Regions from separate parts of the Lysinibacillus sp. NPDC059133 genome, predicted to be linked through region 2. Evidence: predicted binding sites of a transcription regulator. Region 2 holds the regulator's gene; the other holds the start of a gene.
What was found. Region 2 encodes Rex, which represses fermentation and respiration genes when NADH is low (regulators of the CRP and FNR family bind a similar motif). Its sites were predicted from a motif close to TTGTGAAATATTTCACAA; they were not measured.

Region 1: the regulator Rex is predicted to act here: its motif matches at 1,517-1,534, upstream of ACFXN8_RS15890 (cytochrome ubiquinol oxidase subunit I).

What each region holds. Positions count from the first base shown of each region.
Region 1 covers NZ_JBHZDH010000030.1:26,812-35,422, reverse strand. The annotation lists gene ACFXN8_RS15890 (cytochrome ubiquinol oxidase subunit I) at 1-1,266, opposite strand, end outside; gene ACFXN8_RS15885 (diacylglycerol kinase) at 1,660-2,574, opposite strand; gene ACFXN8_RS15880 (thioredoxin family protein) at 2,697-3,257, opposite strand; gene gatB (Asp-tRNA(Asn)/Glu-tRNA(Gln) amidotransferase subunit GatB) at 3,702-5,129, opposite strand; gene gatA (Asp-tRNA(Asn)/Glu-tRNA(Gln) amidotransferase subunit GatA) at 5,131-6,594, opposite strand; gene gatC (Asp-tRNA(Asn)/Glu-tRNA(Gln) amidotransferase subunit GatC) at 6,619-6,906, opposite strand; gene ACFXN8_RS15860 (CamS family sex pheromone protein) at 7,435-8,568, opposite strand.
Region 2 covers NZ_JBHZDH010000031.1:47,435-56,045, forward strand. The annotation lists gene ACFXN8_RS16235 (CPBP family intramembrane glutamic endopeptidase) at 1-219, shown strand, start outside; gene tatC (twin-arginine translocase subunit TatC) at 313-1,134, opposite strand; gene ACFXN8_RS16245 (twin-arginine translocase TatA/TatE family subunit) at 1,152-1,337, opposite strand; gene ACFXN8_RS16250 (redox-sensing transcriptional repressor Rex) at 1,789-2,421, opposite strand; gene ACFXN8_RS16255 (ABC transporter ATP-binding protein) at 2,648-4,591, shown strand; gene tsaD (tRNA (adenosine(37)-N6)-threonylcarbamoyltransferase complex transferase subunit TsaD) at 5,389-6,408, opposite strand; gene rimI (ribosomal protein S18-alanine N-acetyltransferase) at 6,405-6,857, opposite strand; gene tsaB (tRNA (adenosine(37)-N6)-threonylcarbamoyltransferase complex dimerization subunit type 1 TsaB) at 6,850-7,557, opposite strand; gene tsaE (tRNA (adenosine(37)-N6)-threonylcarbamoyltransferase complex ATPase subunit type 1 TsaE) at 7,554-8,003, opposite strand; gene ACFXN8_RS16280 (hypothetical protein) at 8,448-8,611, opposite strand, start outside.

The DNA of each region.
Region 1 (8,611 bases), on a different contig from region 2:
AACCACCATACTGCCTACTGCTAATACGGCATATACGCCGGTAAACAATAGCATCATTAAATCCACATGGTCACTCGTTGTGGCCCCTTCTGGTGTTCGCATTAATCCATATAAGATCCAAGGCTGTCGTCCCACTTCGGCAAGCCACCATCCTGCTTCAATTGCAATAATGGAAAGTGGTCCACCTGCAACAACAATCCATCTAAACCAACGTCTATGAATAAACTGCCAATCACGTGCTTTCCCGGTTACGTAAAGCAGTGAAACGAATGCCATGAACATGCCAATCATCACCATGAGATCAAAGAGGTAATGAATATACAGCGGTGGTCGATCTTCTTTAGCAAATTGATCTAAGCCAATTACCTCTGCATTTGGATTATTATGTGCTAAAACACTCAAAGCATAAGGTACTTTAATAGCATATTTTACTTCTTCATCATTTAATACACCAAATAGGATAAGAGAAGCTTTATCTCCCGTTTCAAAATGCCACTCAGCTGCAGCTAGTTTTTCTGGCTGATATTCTGCTAAATATTTACCTGAAAAGTCTCCAATAATCGCTGATGCAATGGAGAAAATGAGACCAATCTTCATAAGTAGGTATAAGGATTTTTTATGGTATACATGCTTAGAACCTCTAAGTAGACGGTATCCTGCAATAGATGCTAACACAAATGCGGACGTCATGTAGGCTGTAACGAGAACATGCGCTACCTTTGTCGGCATCGCTGGATTAAACATGGCTAAAAAAGGTTGAATATTCACAAGCTGGCCGTCCACAATGTCAAATCCTTGTGGCGCATTCATAAACGCATTGACAATTGTTATAAACACAGCTGACATTGATGCACCGACAGCAACCGGAATTAATAGTAGCATATGCTTTTTCTGACTATCGAAGCGATCCCAAGTATATAAGTAGATGCCTAGGAAGATGGCTTCAAAGAAAAATGCAAACGTTTCCATAAAAAGTGGTAATGCAATTGTTTGGCCGGCAAGCTGCATAAAATTCGGCCATAGTAAAGACAACTGTAAGCCAATTGCTGTCCCTGTTACAACTCCGACTGCAACTGTAATGACAAAACCTCGTGCCCAACGTCTTGCCATTAAAATATAGTGCTCATCGTTCTTTTTATACCCAGTCCATTGCGCAATCATAATCATTAATGGGACACCCACACCAATCGTTGCATAAATAATATGGAACGATAAGGTTAGCTCCGTTAATGCTCTACTCCAAAAGACTGCTGATTCATTCACCATTTCATTGCCCCCCTAACCTCCAAATATTCTTCCAAGTATGGAAAGTAGCATGATAATTCCAACACCAAAGCTTAGCCAAATGAGCTTTCTTTCCTGTGACTTATACAAAGGCAACACTTCCTTTCCCTTATCTCTACCCCCATTTTCCACTATTGCAACGAAAAAAACCTTTATAATGGACCGGAATTTCGGCCTATTATAAAGGTTTCAAATTTTGTTCAAGTAATATACGCACATTTGCCAAACATTTTTCTTAATTCATTCACAATACCAATTAAAGGAATGTAATATTCATATATATGGTGTTTAAACCATTAATATCCCAGAAATTCAATTGAGCAAGCTCTAACAAGGCTCTCTCCTAAATTGAAGAGAGCCTTGTTTTAATGTTCGTTATATACGGTCTTCTTCACGAATATCTGCTAGTGGAGCAAAAATTTCAATATGGCGCTTTAAGTTTTCAAATGTTGCAGGCGCGTCCCCACCATATTCACCATCCAAGTTTAAATGAATTTCATCTTCAGTAGATACTTTGACGACACTTGCCTTTTTATAAATTACACGATCATCATTCAAATGCTCGCCCCTTAAAGCCATCGCAGCAAGCTGAATAAATTCAGGCAGGCTTACTTTTTTCAATACTAATAGCGTAAAGTAGCCATCATTAATACTTGCGTCAGGTGCAAGCTTTTCAAAGCCACCTACTGAATTTGTTAAGCCACATAAAAACATCATGGCATCTCCATCAAACACTTCACCATCATATTCGATACGCATGTGGGAAGCTTTGATTGATGGAATCATTTCTACTGCTTTTAAGTAATAAGCAAGCTGTCCTAGCATTGTTTTCATTTTACTTGGCACTTCATACGTTAACTCTGTAATACGCCCACCAGCGGCAATATTGATGAAATAGCGTTCCCCATTTAATAAACCAACATCAACCGGCAACGATTCACCTTTAATAATAATGTCAACTGCAGCTTCAATATTTCGAGGAATCTGCACAGCACGAGCAAAGTCATTTGTTGTGCCCATCGGAATTAGACCCACTTTCGGTCGGTTCTCAAATAGACTGACACCTGAAACAACTTCATTTAATGTGCCATCTCCACCAACTGCAATGATTATATCAAAGCCACGTTCTACTGCATTTTTTGCAGCAATGGTTGCATCGCCTTCACAAGTTGTTGCGTGACATGATGTCTCATAGCCTGCTACCTCTAATTTTGCCAATACTTCTGGTAGATGCTTTTTAAACACTTCACGCCCAGATGTAGGATTATAAATGATTCTTGCTCGTTTCATAACATACCTTCTCGCTTCATAAGATTCTATTTCTTTCAACGAAATTCTACTTTTAAATGTTGCATTGAACTTCTAAAGCAAGGCATGTCCTCATTCTCCTGACATGCGCTTGTGATTTACAATTATTGCAATGCAGCAGTTACTTGCTTTTTAAAATCCTCGTAAACAAATGTCCAATATGATTTATTCGTTATATTCTCTTCACGAATTTCTGCATATAGCGCTTTTTGTGCATTTTCAAATGCTGGATCTTCTTTATCAGGTAAAGTAGCTCGTTTACTTACTACTAGTTCCTGTAATTCTGGTGCACGTGGTCCCCATTTTCCAACAACCTGTCCAGCTTCATCTAATAAAATATAAACCGGAATTGCACGGCCACCATTTGTTAAATAACGATCAATCAAATCTGTATCAGCATCGCGTAGTACTGCGCGCATGTCTAATCCTGCTGCCTCTGCAACTCGGCGAATGATTGGATTGTTTAACATTGCGTCCCCGCACCAGTCCTCAGTAATTGTTAAAATTTTTGATTGCTTGTTCTTCAGTAGTTCGATAAAGCCATCGTTTAATGGCACTTCGAAGCCATCATAAATACGGAAGCTGTCCTCTTTTAACGTCGTCATTTTATCCATATATTGTTGAATTGAAATCGCATCATTGAAATATTGTTGTTCAGTTTTCATTGATAGACCTCCCAAAAGTTTTATCATGTTCTATTCTATATTTTGCTATGAATACTCCTTTTAGACAACTATAAAGTGCTAATTTGGTATTTTTTAGTCATATTAAGTTGATTTTCCGTTCCGATTGGGCGCTTTGTAGCTGCCGCTTCGCTTTCGCACAGAGCAAAGCTTCCTGGGGGCGTCCGATGAGCCGCTTGGGCCAACACGAAGTTGGTCACGAAGGCGTTATCACAGGACGTGATGCTTTTAGCCTTCGTTCCTTTATATCGCTGATCCCCACGGAGTCGCCCAGTCTCCACTCCAATCAACTTATCCACATAACATATGTTTTAACATAAATTATCCCCGATTAAATGCCCTAAAGATTCTTAGTATGTATTAATTTTTTAAAATAAAAAGCCAAGAAAACAAATTTGCTCTCTTGGCCCTCTATTGCAATTGCAATTAACGTTTTGCAATTTCTTGTTGTAATAATTTATTGACCATTGGTGGGTTCGCTTGACCTTTAGTAGCTTTCATAATTTGACCAACTAAGAAGCCGATAGCGCGATCCTTACCGTTTTTGAAGTCTTCGATTGATTGTGCATTGTTGTCTAGAACTTCTGTAACGATAGCAAGTAATGCACCTTCATCAGAAATTTGAACTAAACCTTTTGCTTTAACGATTTCTCCTGCAGAACCGCCTTTTTCTACTAATTCAGCAAATACTTTTTTACCGATTTTAGAAGAAATTGTACCGTCAGTGATTAATTTCACCATTTCTGCAAGGTTTTCTGGTGTTAATGCAGTATCTTTAAGGTCTTTTTGTTCTGCGTTTAGATAGGCAGAAACATCACCCATAAGCCAGTTTGCTGAAAGCTTTGCATCCGCATCTTTAGCTACCATTGCCTCGAAGAAGTCTGAGATTTCTTTTGAAATAACAAGAACTCCTGCATCATATGGTGTTAAGCCTAATTCTTCAACATAGCGTTTTTTACGAGCATCTGGTAGCTCTGGAATTTCTGATTTCACTCGTTCTAACCATTCATCATCGATTGATAGACGAACTAAGTCTGGCTCTGGGAAGTAACGATAATCGTCTGTTCCTTCTTTCACACGCATAAGAATTGTTTTACCTGTTTTTTCATCGAAACGACGAGTTTCTTGATCAATTACCCCACCTGAAAGAAGGACATCAGCTTGGCGTAATTCCTCGTGCTCTAAACCACGGCGAACATAGTTGAAAGAGTTCAGGTTTTTAAGCTCTGTTTTCGTACCGAATTCTTCTTGACCGTATGGGCGGATTGAGATGTTGGCATCACAACGTAAAGATCCCTCTTCCATTTTACAGTCTGAAACATCTGCATATTGGATGATTGATTTTACTTTTTCAAGATACGCATACGCTTCGTTTGGTGTGCGAATATCTGGCTCAGAAACGATTTCTACAAGTGGTGTACCTTGACGGTTAAAGTCAACTAAAGAGTGGTCGCCACTGTGAGACAGTTTACCAGCATCTTCTTCCATATGAAGACGTGTAATACCGATACGTTTTGTATAACCATCTACTTCGATATCAACCCAGCCGTTTTTACCGATTGGCTTATCAAATTGAGAAATTTGATATGCTTTCGGATTATCTGGATAGAAGTAGTTTTTACGGTCAAATTTTGTTTCTTGTTCGATTTCCATATTTAGTGCAAGTGCTGCACGCATTGCGAAATCTACAACATTTTTATTAAGTACAGGGAGGACACCAGGATAACCTAGGTCGATAACTGTAGTATTTGTATTTGGTTCAGCACCGAAATGAGCTGGTGCTGGTGAGAAGATTTTTGAGTTTGTTTTTAACTCAACGTGTACTTCTAAACCAATGACTGTTTCAAAGTTCATGTTATTTTCCCTCCCAAATTTGAGGAACTTGTTTATGGAACTCCGTTGCTTGTTCAAAAGCATGAGCTACACGGTAAATTGTTGCTTCATCGAAATATTTACCGATAATTTGTAGGCCTAGTGGTAGACCATTTTCAATACCACATGGGATTGAGATGGCTGGCACACCAGCTAAGTTCATAGGAATCGTTAAAATATCATTTGCATACATCGTCATTGGATCATCGACGTTTTCACCAATTTTGAATGCTGGTGTTGGAGAAGTTGGTCCAATAATTACGTCAAAGTCTTCAAATACTTTGTCGTAGTCTGCTTTGATAAGTGTACGTGCTTGTTGAGCTTTTTTGTAGTAAGCATCATACGTACCTGCACTTAGCGAGTAAGTACCAAGCATGATACGACGTTTTACTTCATCGCCAAAGCCTTGTGCACGTGTTTCTTTATAAAGGTCCATCAAATTATTAACATTTTCTGCACGGAAACCATAACGGATCCCATCAAAACGAGAAAGGTTAGAAGACGCTTCAGAAGAAGATAGAATATAGTATGCTGCAAGTGCATATTTCGAGTGAGGAAGCGATACTTCTTCTACTGTAGCACCTAAGCCTTTTAATACTTCTAATGCATCAAGCACTGATTGACGTGCTGCTTCGCCAACACCTTCACCAAGGAATTCTTTTGGCACAGCGATACGTAAGCCTTTTACGTCACCTGTAAGGGCTGCTGCGTAGTTTGGTACTTCTACGTCTGCAGAAGTTGAATCGTTTGCATCTAATCCTGCGATTGCTTCAAGTAAAAGGGCGTTATCTTCAACATTACGTGAAATTGGTCCAATTTGATCTAAAGAAGATGCAAATGCAACTAGACCAAAGCGAGATACACGACCATATGTAGGCTTCATCCCTACAACACCGCAATAAGCCGCTGGTTGACGGATTGAACCACCTGTATCAGAACCAAGTGAGAATGGTACTTCACCTGCTGCTACTGCTGCTGCAGACGCACCTGAAGATCCACCTGGTACGTGGTTTAAATTCCACGGATTTTTTGTTGTTTTATAGTATGAGTTTTCATTTGAAGAACCCATTGCAAACTCGTCCATATTTAATTTACCGATAGTGACCATACCAGCTTCACGTAGCTTTTTAACTACTGTTGCATCGTAAATTGGCATAAAGCCTTCTAAAATTTTAGAAGCACAAGTTGTTTCTAAGCCTTCTGTAACGATGTTGTCTTTAACACCGATAGGAAGACCGAAAAGTGGTCCACGCTCTTCAAATGGCACTTTATCCATTTCAGCTGCTTGTGCAGTTGCTTTTTCTTCGTTTGAAGCAAGGAAAGCTTGTACATCGCCGTCAAGCTTCGCCACACGTTCGTATGCTTCTTTTGTTAAATCAGCGATTGTTAGGTTACCAGCTTTAATATCAGCTTGTAACTCCTTTGCTGAACGTTCAAATAACGTCATGAGGAATCCTCCTATGTTTTAGTATTACATGATAGCTGGTACTTTTACTTGACCATCTTCTTGTTCTTTTACGTTTAACATCATTACTTCACGGTCTAAACCTTTTGTTGCCACATCTTCACGCATTACGTTTACTAGTGGTAAAACGTGAGTTGTTGGTTCAACATTCGTTGTGTCTAACTCGTTTAGTTGCTCTGCGAAGTCTGTAATTTTACCAAGCTGTTCAGCAAATTTCTCTGCTTCCTCTTCCGTAATTGCAAGACGTGCTAAATTTGCCACGTGCTTAACTTCTTCTTTTGTTAATTTTGCCATTTTTCACACCTCCGAATACTCATTCAATTCATTGCTTTTGTCGATAACAATAGGGTTGAATAAAGTTAACCATGCAAATAATCATAACATTTTTCATATTAAAAATCACAACTTTCACCAAAAATAAAGAAACCTTTCACTACTATGACGAAGTGTCGTCTTTAGGGACTGTTTTTAGAGTCTTTCTTATAGACTTCGCTTTTCAGAAGTAGGGCATGGATTGTGTGCTGTGCTCTCTTCTATTTATCGGGTCGAGGTCGTTTTGATGACTTTATCCGTCGCTCCGGGGAATCTTTCCGTCGCTTTTGCTCTTCTATCCGTCACTTCGGCGAGGCCTTCCGTCTCCCTTTTTTCTATCCGTCGTTTCGAGAACTTTATCCGTCGCTCTGACGTATCTTTCCGTCACTTTCACTTTTCTATCCGTCGCTTAAAAGAGTCTATCCATCACTCCGATTTCTTCCAACAAATATTATCCAATCTCATTTTTCTTCCCACAAAAAATATAGTCAGCACAAGGCTGACTATATTTTAATAGATATGGACGTAAGGTTCTTTTTCGTTGGCATTCTTTACGATTAATGCCTCTGGACCGTTAACTGAGGTGATACTTACTTCAACATTGATGTTATCAAATTGATTGATAAGAACACCTGTTAAATATTGAGTAAAGCCTGTAATTTCAAGCTTGCCAAAGAATTGGATTGGTACTTCAATCGATAGCTTTTGAATTTTTTTGTTTTGATAGAAGCCTGTTCCTATCACACTAGTATAGTTTGAAAAATATTTATCTACATCTTGTTTAAAGTTCTTAAAGTTATTGCTAACATCTCGGTATACATCTTGTGATTCACTCGTTGGGAATAGTACGTATTCCTCGTCAATACCTTTCCAATCAGCTACGTCGTTTTGTCCAACTTTTGCTACCCCATAGTTAAAATACGTTCCTGGAACAATGTCATTGCGAGCTTTTTGTTTAAACAAGCCTACTACAATCGGTATATCTTTCAATTCATCACGAGTTCTTAGGCGGGACACAATTTCAGAGGCCATTTTCTTTCCTTGCTCAACTAGTTTTGCCTCCGAAATTGGTTCCTCATAGTACTCCCCATATTTTTCTTTTTGATAGTAATAAATAGAGTTTAAGGAAAGCCCTATCGAAATACCGCCTAATTTTACTTTGTTATCACTAGTTTTTGTTAAATAATTTTGCTCAACAATATGTGATAAATAGATTGGGGCCTTTGTTGCACGTTCTTCTGCTGGCATTGAGTCCGTCGTTGGAGGATTTAAACCTTCCTTCGCTTGTGAACTACGGGCAAGCCAGTCTGTCACTGTGCTTTCCGCTAAATATTGCCCCTCTTGGAAGAAGTAGTTTTCTGTGTCAAACTCATTTTGAGACAGACGCATTAAACCTGTTTCAACTTCCTTCATATCATATTTTGTAAACATATTTGAAACTACTAACCCTCTGCTAGCACTTTGTTTATAAGGTATTAGCGTTCTATAATATGATTCATCAATCTGTAAGCTTGGAATAATTGTTGTTTCCGCTTTTTCCTGTTGCGTCTCCTGTGTTAGCTCTGTCTCCTTCTTATCAGAAGGCACACAGCCGACTAGCATTGCAGCAGCGATAATTGCTGGAATGAGTCGAAATGACTTCATTATGTTAGTACTCCTTTACTGATGTTCAGATTTTGCTTGACGA
Region 2 (8,611 bases):
ATAGTAAGCGCCATTTTCTTTGCACTTATTCATAACGACTTCACACATATCTTACTTTATACAATTTGTGGATTGATTTTTGCCTTCTTATATCACAAAACGAAACGCATTTGGACGTCTATTATCGCTCACGTCATGCTGAATGGTTTTGTGACACTTGTACAAGTGTATGCAGAACCATTGCAAAAGTTTCTTCAAGAACTAGAAAAAATGCAATAAAAATCAGTGGGAGTTTTTCTTCCCACTGATTTTTAGTTAAAGTTAAGCTGACGAAAAAGCTCGATGCTATTAATTAGCATCGAGCTTCTATTATTATTGATTCAATTCTTCGATTTGACGTCTCTGCTGTTCAAGCGCATCTTCAATCTGGCGTTTTTGCTCAGCTTCTTGTTCTTCCTTCATCCGCATTTCCTCTGATTTTAAGTATTTCTTATAGCCAATACGAGAAATCATAATGCTAATTTCATAAAGAACAAACAACGGTACTGAAACCATTAAGTGCGAAGCTAATTCAGGCGGTGCGATTAAAGCAGCACATACAAATAAACCAAAGTATGAGTACTTACGAATACGAATTAGTAACTCAGGAGATAAAATCCCAATACGCGAAAAGAACAGGACTACAATCGGTAATTGGAATAGGAAACCAAACGGAATTGTAAGCTTAAATAAAAACGTAAAATATTCATGTATGCCAATCGTTTGCTGAATTTCCAATTCATTTGATAAATTCATCATAAACTTTATGACATAAGGGAATAGTAAAAAATATGAAAAGGACAACCCTGCTAAAAATAATAAAAATGAATACGGTATATAGCTTAAAGTTGCTTTTCGTTCTACGTCCCTTAATCCTGGACTAATAAAAGCCCACAATTGGTACATCAATACCGGCGAAGATAGAATAAATGCTATTAAAAAAACGACTTGGATATAAATTGCAAGTGGTGTTACTACATCAAATGCATGAAGTGTTATATTGTAAGACTCTCCAGTAATTTGAAGGTATTTAACAAGCGGCTTTGCCACAAAGAAGCCGCCAGCCATAGCGAGAACAAAGAAAACGGCAACAATGAAAAGCCGTTTTCTTAATTCTTCTATATGTTCAATGACAGTTAGATCTTTTGGATTCATTCCTCAAACATCCTAACTTACTTATCTAATTCTTTCTTTTTCTTGTCATCATCATCATCGTCGGCTAAACCTTTAGTAGCATTTTTAAATTCACGTAATGTTGAACCAAATGCTTTACCAAGCTCTGGTAACTTCTTAGGACCAAAAATTAGTAATGCGACAATTCCGATAATAATGAGGCTCATAGGACCTATCCCACCCATTAAAGCCACCTCCTCTTTATATCCATCATTTTAACGCATAATTCGCCATTTTGCTAACTAATTATATGTGAAAGTTTTTAGTCACTCTCACATTTTACTTCATATTTATTTTACAGAAACTGTGAGAGCTATACTATCAATTATGCCTCGGCATAATTGCGTCCGGAATCGGCTTTGTGCTTAGGCCTGCAGATGTTTTTTGCGCGAAAGCGTAGCGGCAGCGGCACCGACGCAGGTCAGTTAGCCGTTATCACATGAATGCGATGATTTTAGGCTAACATCCTTTATTAACTCCTTTCCGATTTCCGTGACATCCGCCGGAGGCTTTAGGCCAGCACGATGCTGGTCACTCAGGCGTTTTCACAGGATGTGAAGTTCTTAGCCTGAGTTCCTCTATTTCAGCGGGTGTTTCGACACCCGCTGAAAGAAGTTAAATTATGTACAATTATCACTATTCCTGATTACGAATTAAATAAATGAGTGCCTGCAATTCTACCGACAAATCAATTGTTAAAAGTTGCATTTTATCTGGTACAGTAATACGCTCTGGCGTAAAGTTCAAAATTCCTTTTGCGTTCATCGCTGCTAATCTATCAGCCATTTTCTGTGCAGAGCGTGGTGAAACAGTTAAAATTGCAAGCTCCGCTCCATATTCTGCATACTTCTCTTCCAATAAGTCAGGGTGAAAAACAGGAATATTGCTAATCATTTTCCCTTCTTTTGGGGCCTTTGAATCAAATGCCACAACGATGTGAGTATTATGATTTTTTTGGAAATTGTATTTTAATAAAGCACTACCTAAATTCCCTACACCAATTAACGCTACTTTTGTCGCTTCATGTTGATCGAGCGTTTGGCTAAAAAACTGTAAGAGATGCTGCACATCATAGCCATATCCCTTTTTCCCAAGAGCACCAAAATAAGAAAAATCTCGGCGAATAGTTGCAGAATCAATTTTCATCGCTTCACTTAGTTCCTTCGAAGAAATGCGTTCCATGCCTTCCTGTGCAAAGTTTTGGATAAAACGATAGTAAAGAGGAAGTCTTTTCGTAGTGGCTTGCGGAATTTTTAATTCTTGTTTCAAACTTTTTCCTCCTTAAAATGTATCAAGCTCTATTTATGATACATGCTTTATATTTCTAAGTTTATAATATTTCACTGGAGGATTTTCCTTTAGTTAATAGCGCTTTTACACCACTAAATAAAGGGAAATCGTTTCAATCTTACATGACAGCTTGGAATAAGTAAAGCATCGACATTGCAAGCCAATCGCTCATCCATTACACTAAGGAAGAATTGAGGTGTCAAGAATGATTGTTTTACAGGTCAATCAACTATATAAATCCTTCCTTGCAGATGAAATTTTAAGTGGCGTAAAATTAGAAGTTCAACATCGCGACCGCGTTGCATTAGTAGGTCGTAACGGTGCTGGCAAATCCACTTTACTTAAAATAATTGCTGGTCAAATGTCATATGACTCTGGCGATATTATTATCCCGAAAGGTATACAAATTGGATACCTAGAGCAACATGCTGGTTTAAACTCAACATTTTCGATTTGGGATGAAATGATGACAATTTTTGAGCCACTTATCGCCCAAGAACAAACACTACGATCATTAGAACAACAAATGGCCGACCCAGTTGTTTATGAAAATCCTACTTTATATGCAAAAATAATGTCTGAATACGATCATTTACAGCATACTTTTAAGGATGCGGGTGGCTATCAATATGAATCTGATACACGTTCTGTGCTTCATGGCATGCAGTTTTACCCTGAGGATTACCAAAAGTCAATTAGCTCACTGTCAGGTGGACAACGTACTCGGTTAGCACTTGCTAAGCTTCTTTTAAGTAAACCTGACCTATTAATCCTTGATGAACCTACTAACCATTTAGATATTGAAACCCTCTCTTGGTTGGAATCATATTTAAAGGGCTATGAAGGGGCTATTCTAATTGTTTCCCATGACCGCTACTTCTTAGACCAGGTTGTTTCCATTGTCTACGAAGTATCTCGTCATCGTGTCACAAAATATACAGGCAATTATAGTGCCTATTTAGATGAAAAAGCGAAAAATTATGAGCGTGATTTGAAGCTTTATGAGCGACAGCAAGATGAAAAGGCCAAGCTTGAGGAATTTATTCAAAAAAATATTGCTCGTGCTTCTACTACTAAAATGGCACAAAGTCGTCGTAAAATGCTCGAACGAACAGAATGGATGGACTCTCCTGAAGGTGATGAAAAGTCTGCAAGCTTCGGTTTTACAATTGAACGTCAAAGTGGTAACGATGTATTATCTATCGATGACTTAACGATAGGTTATGATGATAAGAAAATATCAAACGGCATCACGCTACGCACTTTCCGAGAAGATCGCATTGCACTTGTTGGACCAAATGGTGTTGGTAAATCAACTTTATTAAAAACCATTGTCAAAGATTTGCTACCACTCTCTGGAGAGATTCGCCATGGTACAAATGTTCAAATTAGTTATTATGATCAAGAACAGGCAAAACTATCGAGTAATAAAAGTGTTCTAAAAGAGCTATGGGATGAATGGCCTTTAATGAATGAAAAAGATATCCGCACAGTGCTAGGCCGTTTCTTATTCAGTGGAGTTGATGTAGATAAAATCGTGTCGTCTTTATCTGGTGGAGAAAAGGCTAGACTTGCATTAGCTAAGTTAATGATGCAAAAGGCAAATTTCTTAATTCTCGATGAGCCTACCAATCACTTAGACTTAGATAGTAAAGAGATACTGGAAAACGCACTGATCGATTATCCTGGAACGCTCTTATTCGTATCGCATGACCGATATTTCATCAATCGAATCGCTACTAAAGTAATCGAACTGTCTGGTGATGGTTCCTTTGAGTACTTAGGTGACTATGATTATTATCTTGAGAAGAAACAAGAGCTACTAGAAATTGCCCAAATGAAGGCTGCTGCTCAACTGCAAGTACAAGCTGACGTATCTGAGAAGATCTCTACCTCTAAAATTGATAAAGAGGCTAAAAAACGAGAACGTCAAATTAGACGCGCGCTTGAGGAACTAGAAGGGAAAATGCAGCAAGTAAATCTTGAAATAGCTCGCTTAGAGGAAGCTCTTTGCGATCCTGAGATTTTCACAGACCACGAAAAAATTTCACAGCTCCAGGATGAATTATCCACTTCTAAGGAACAGTACGAGTTGTTTGAAATGGAATGGCTGGAGCTAAGTGAAGAACTTGAAAATATTACTTTATAACATCCCCTACCGAGCTTCTTTCTTTTGCCAATTTTAAGGTAGGCGTCTTGTAAAGCCATGTGCCGTGTCACATGGCTTTTTACTTTACTCGCCTTAATTTCTCATATATATTGGTCAAGTGCTATTTTTCGACAAAAAATGCCCACAACTTTATACACACTATAAATCTAGTAATACCAACATATCAACAGACTTTTCCACATTGTCCACAATTCAAAAATATTTTATTCACATCATTCTGTGCAAAACAGGCTACTATATATTGAATAATCACAAGTTATACACAAGTTATCAACACTTTGTGCATAAGTACGGATGTTCGCTCTTTAATTTCCGTCCTGCCTGTGGATAATTTTCTGAAAAATTTGTCAACTAATTAGATTTAAATCTTCTTATATACACTGTTTTCTCAACAATTTTTTCATAAAAGCAAAAAAGAGGTATTTTAGAATCCAATCTAAAATGCCTCTTTTTCTATAATCAATTATGCCTCAGTATAATTGCGTCCAGAATCGGCTTTGTGCTTAGGCCTGCAGATGTTTTTTGTGCGAAAGCGCAGTGCTAACGTAGCGCCAGCAACAGATGTTTTTTGCGCGAAAGCGTAGTGCTAACGCAGCGGCAGCAACGTGTTTTGTCTGTGCGAAAGCGAAGCGACAGCAAAAGGGTTTTATCTGCGCGAAAGCAAAGCGTCAGCGGCAACAGCACGAAGTTGGTCACTCAGTCGTTGCCACAGGACGTGGCGTTCTTAGACTGAGTTCCTCTATTTTAGCGGGTGTTTGGACACCCGCTGAAATAAGTTACACCCAGGATTTTAACTCCATTCCAGGGCGACCATTCATTGATAAATTACCACGATTACCTGCTTCAAACATTGGTGTTGCTGCTGCCCCTATCATAGCGGCATTATCTGTACACAGCTTTAATGGTGGTACATACAACGGAATACCTTCTTCCACAAATACAGACTCAAGTGATGTACGTAAACCTTTATTTGCCGCTACACCTCCAGCTGCAATAACCTGTTTCACTTTATATTCACGTGCTGCCCGTAATGTTTTTGCTGTTAGCACTTCAACTACGCTATCCTGAAATCCTTTGGCAACGGCAGTCGGAGAAATCTCTTCTCCACGCTGATCCATATTATGCTTATAATTAATAACTGCTGATTTCAAGCCGCTAAAGCTAAAATCATAAGAACCTTCCTCTAACCACACTCTTGGGAAGGATACAGCCTCATCTCCCTCATGTGCTAATTGATCAATTCGCGGGCCGCCAGGATACGGTAAACCTAAAACACGTGCAACCTTATCATAAGCTTCACCAGCTGCATCATCTCTCGTCTCACCAATGACTTCAAAAGAGCCATGTTCTTTCATATAAACTAGCTCTGTATGGCCACCTGATACAACTAGCGCTAATAATGGGAATTCCATCGGCTGCACTAGTGCATTAGCATATATATGTCCAGCTATATGATGCACACCGATCATCGGTAAATCATTGGCAAATGCAAAGGCCTTCGCGGCATTAATCCCAATTAACAATGCACCTACAAGACCAGGGCCTTCAGTAACTGCCACAGCATCTAAATCCGTTGGCTTCATATTTGCCTGTGCTAATGCTTCTTCTATGACCACTGTAATTTGCTCAACATGATGACGAGATGCAATTTCAGGTACAACCCCACCAAATCGTTTATGACTTTCTATTTGAGATGCAACCACATTTGAAACAATTTCAGAGCCATTTCGAATAATCGCTGCTGCTGTTTCATCACAGCTTGATTCTATTGCTAATATAATTCGATCTTCCATCATAAATTCACCCACATGACAAGGGCATCCTCCCCGTTATCTGTATAATAGCCTTTTCGTATGCCACCGTCTTGGAAATCAAGCTTTCGATAAAGATTTTGAGCAACTGTATTTGTTACTCGTACTTCTAAACTCATGACTTCCATACTATGGTCTTTAGCAATACGTATTGCCTCTCGCATTAATCCTTCACCAATTCCGCGACCGCGAGCAGCCTCTATAACGGCTACGTTCGTAATTTGCGCTGCGTCTATAACCATCCACATTCCACAAAAACCGATAATGTTATTATCGTCATCTATAGCTAACACATAATGTGCATACTGGTTTTCATGTACTTCATAATAAAAAGAGTCTAATGTCCATGGTGTAGAAAATGTAGCAAGTTCAATTTCATACACTGCTGGGACATCTTCAGTTACCATTTTACGATATATTACATTACTACTCATGTGCTTTCTCCTTTTGTTCCTTCAGCCAATTCGCCTCCGCCTCTGCAATACGTTTGTATTGCGGTACAAAATGATGAACAGCATCCACACTTGGTAGCTCCACTTTCGTCGCTAATCGTACTGTTTCACTTGCTCGTGGCAAGTCATGACTATACGGGATGCGTTGCGCATAATCACCTAGCACCTCTACGATTTTATGCCAAAAAACATCTACATCTACTCCAACAAATAAAATCGGTGCTTCTAAAACCTGTAAACGCTCTAACAAGCCATCAATATGATCGTGATAATCATCTATAATTGTTTCAAGCTCACGACCTTTATAAACGGCCGTATAAACATTGCCTCTTCGCGCATCAAAAATAGGACAAATAAACCCATCATATAGTGCTGCATTTGCGGCCAATGACTTTAAGCTAGATATTCCAACTAAAGGCTTTTTCAACGTCCATGCTAATGTTTTAGCAAGCGTCACACCTATTCGTACACCTGTATAAGAACCAGGTCCTTCTGATACAGCAACCGCATCCAACTCGCTTGGCTTTATGCCAGCATTTGCCAGCACTTCTTCAATGGCTGGCATAGCACCTGCCGAATGCGTTAATTTTATATTTTGTACAATCTCTGCTATCACTTTTCCATCTCTTATTACAGCAATAGAAAGTGGTGCATTCGCTGTTTCAATCCCTAACCAAATCATTTCATTAGCTCCTCACATAATGCCTCATATCGCTTTCCAAGAGGTGTTAATACAAATCGTCGTTGATTTTCTCCGATTCGGTAAATTTCTATTCCAAGACGCTCCTGTGGTAAATCCTGTTCAATCAAATGAGCCCACTCGACAACTGACACCGCATCACCATAAAATAGTTCGTCCCATCCAAGGTCTTCATCGCTTTCTGCTAAACGATAAACATCTAAATGATTAAATGGTAAACGCCCCTCATATTGCTTTACAATCGTAAATGTCGGGCTATTGACTGTTCTCTTCACGCCAAGCCCTTTCGCTAATGCTTTCGTAAATGTCGTCTTACCAGCGCCCAAATCACCCTCTAATGTAATTGTATCCTGGGTTTCTAGTAAGCTTGCTAGCTTCAACGCAAAATGCTCAGTATCATCAAGTGAATTCATTATTTTTTCATACATCATCTCTTTTTCCTCTCCTAGCTCCATTACTTCTAGTTTACCGAAACAAGCGTAAATGTTCAAAACATCCAATTGATTTCAAAAAAAACAATTACACCTTGGCGTAATTGTTGCAGCTTGTCGACAAAAAGAATTTAAATTACTGTGTATCAAATAAACAAAAGTGATTTTCACTCCGAGTTGGTGCTCATCATGGGATGAGTAGACAAGCTGAAACTACTAATCAATTATGCCTCGGCATAATTACGTCCGGAATCAGCTTTGTGCTTAAATACAAGCAAACCTATGCATGTAGATTTTTAGAGAAAAACGAGATCATTTCAACATCACTACTATACAGCTTATGCAAAAAAAGCATTGGTCCACAGCCTGAAACAATTATGCCTTGGGGTAATTATCGCATCGCTACTAAAACATAGGTAAAATGGGGATAAAAAGAAATACTTATTTTTTTTTACCCTTTACCTCACTAATCTCTTTTTTAACCAATTTATCATCTTTAAATCGTACATTATAAGCTTTTGTCATAAGTATTTCATCATTCCAGCGGTATTGATCTTTTTTCAACATTTCTCCTGCTCCCCCTGCAATTTTTACTACCTCCATAT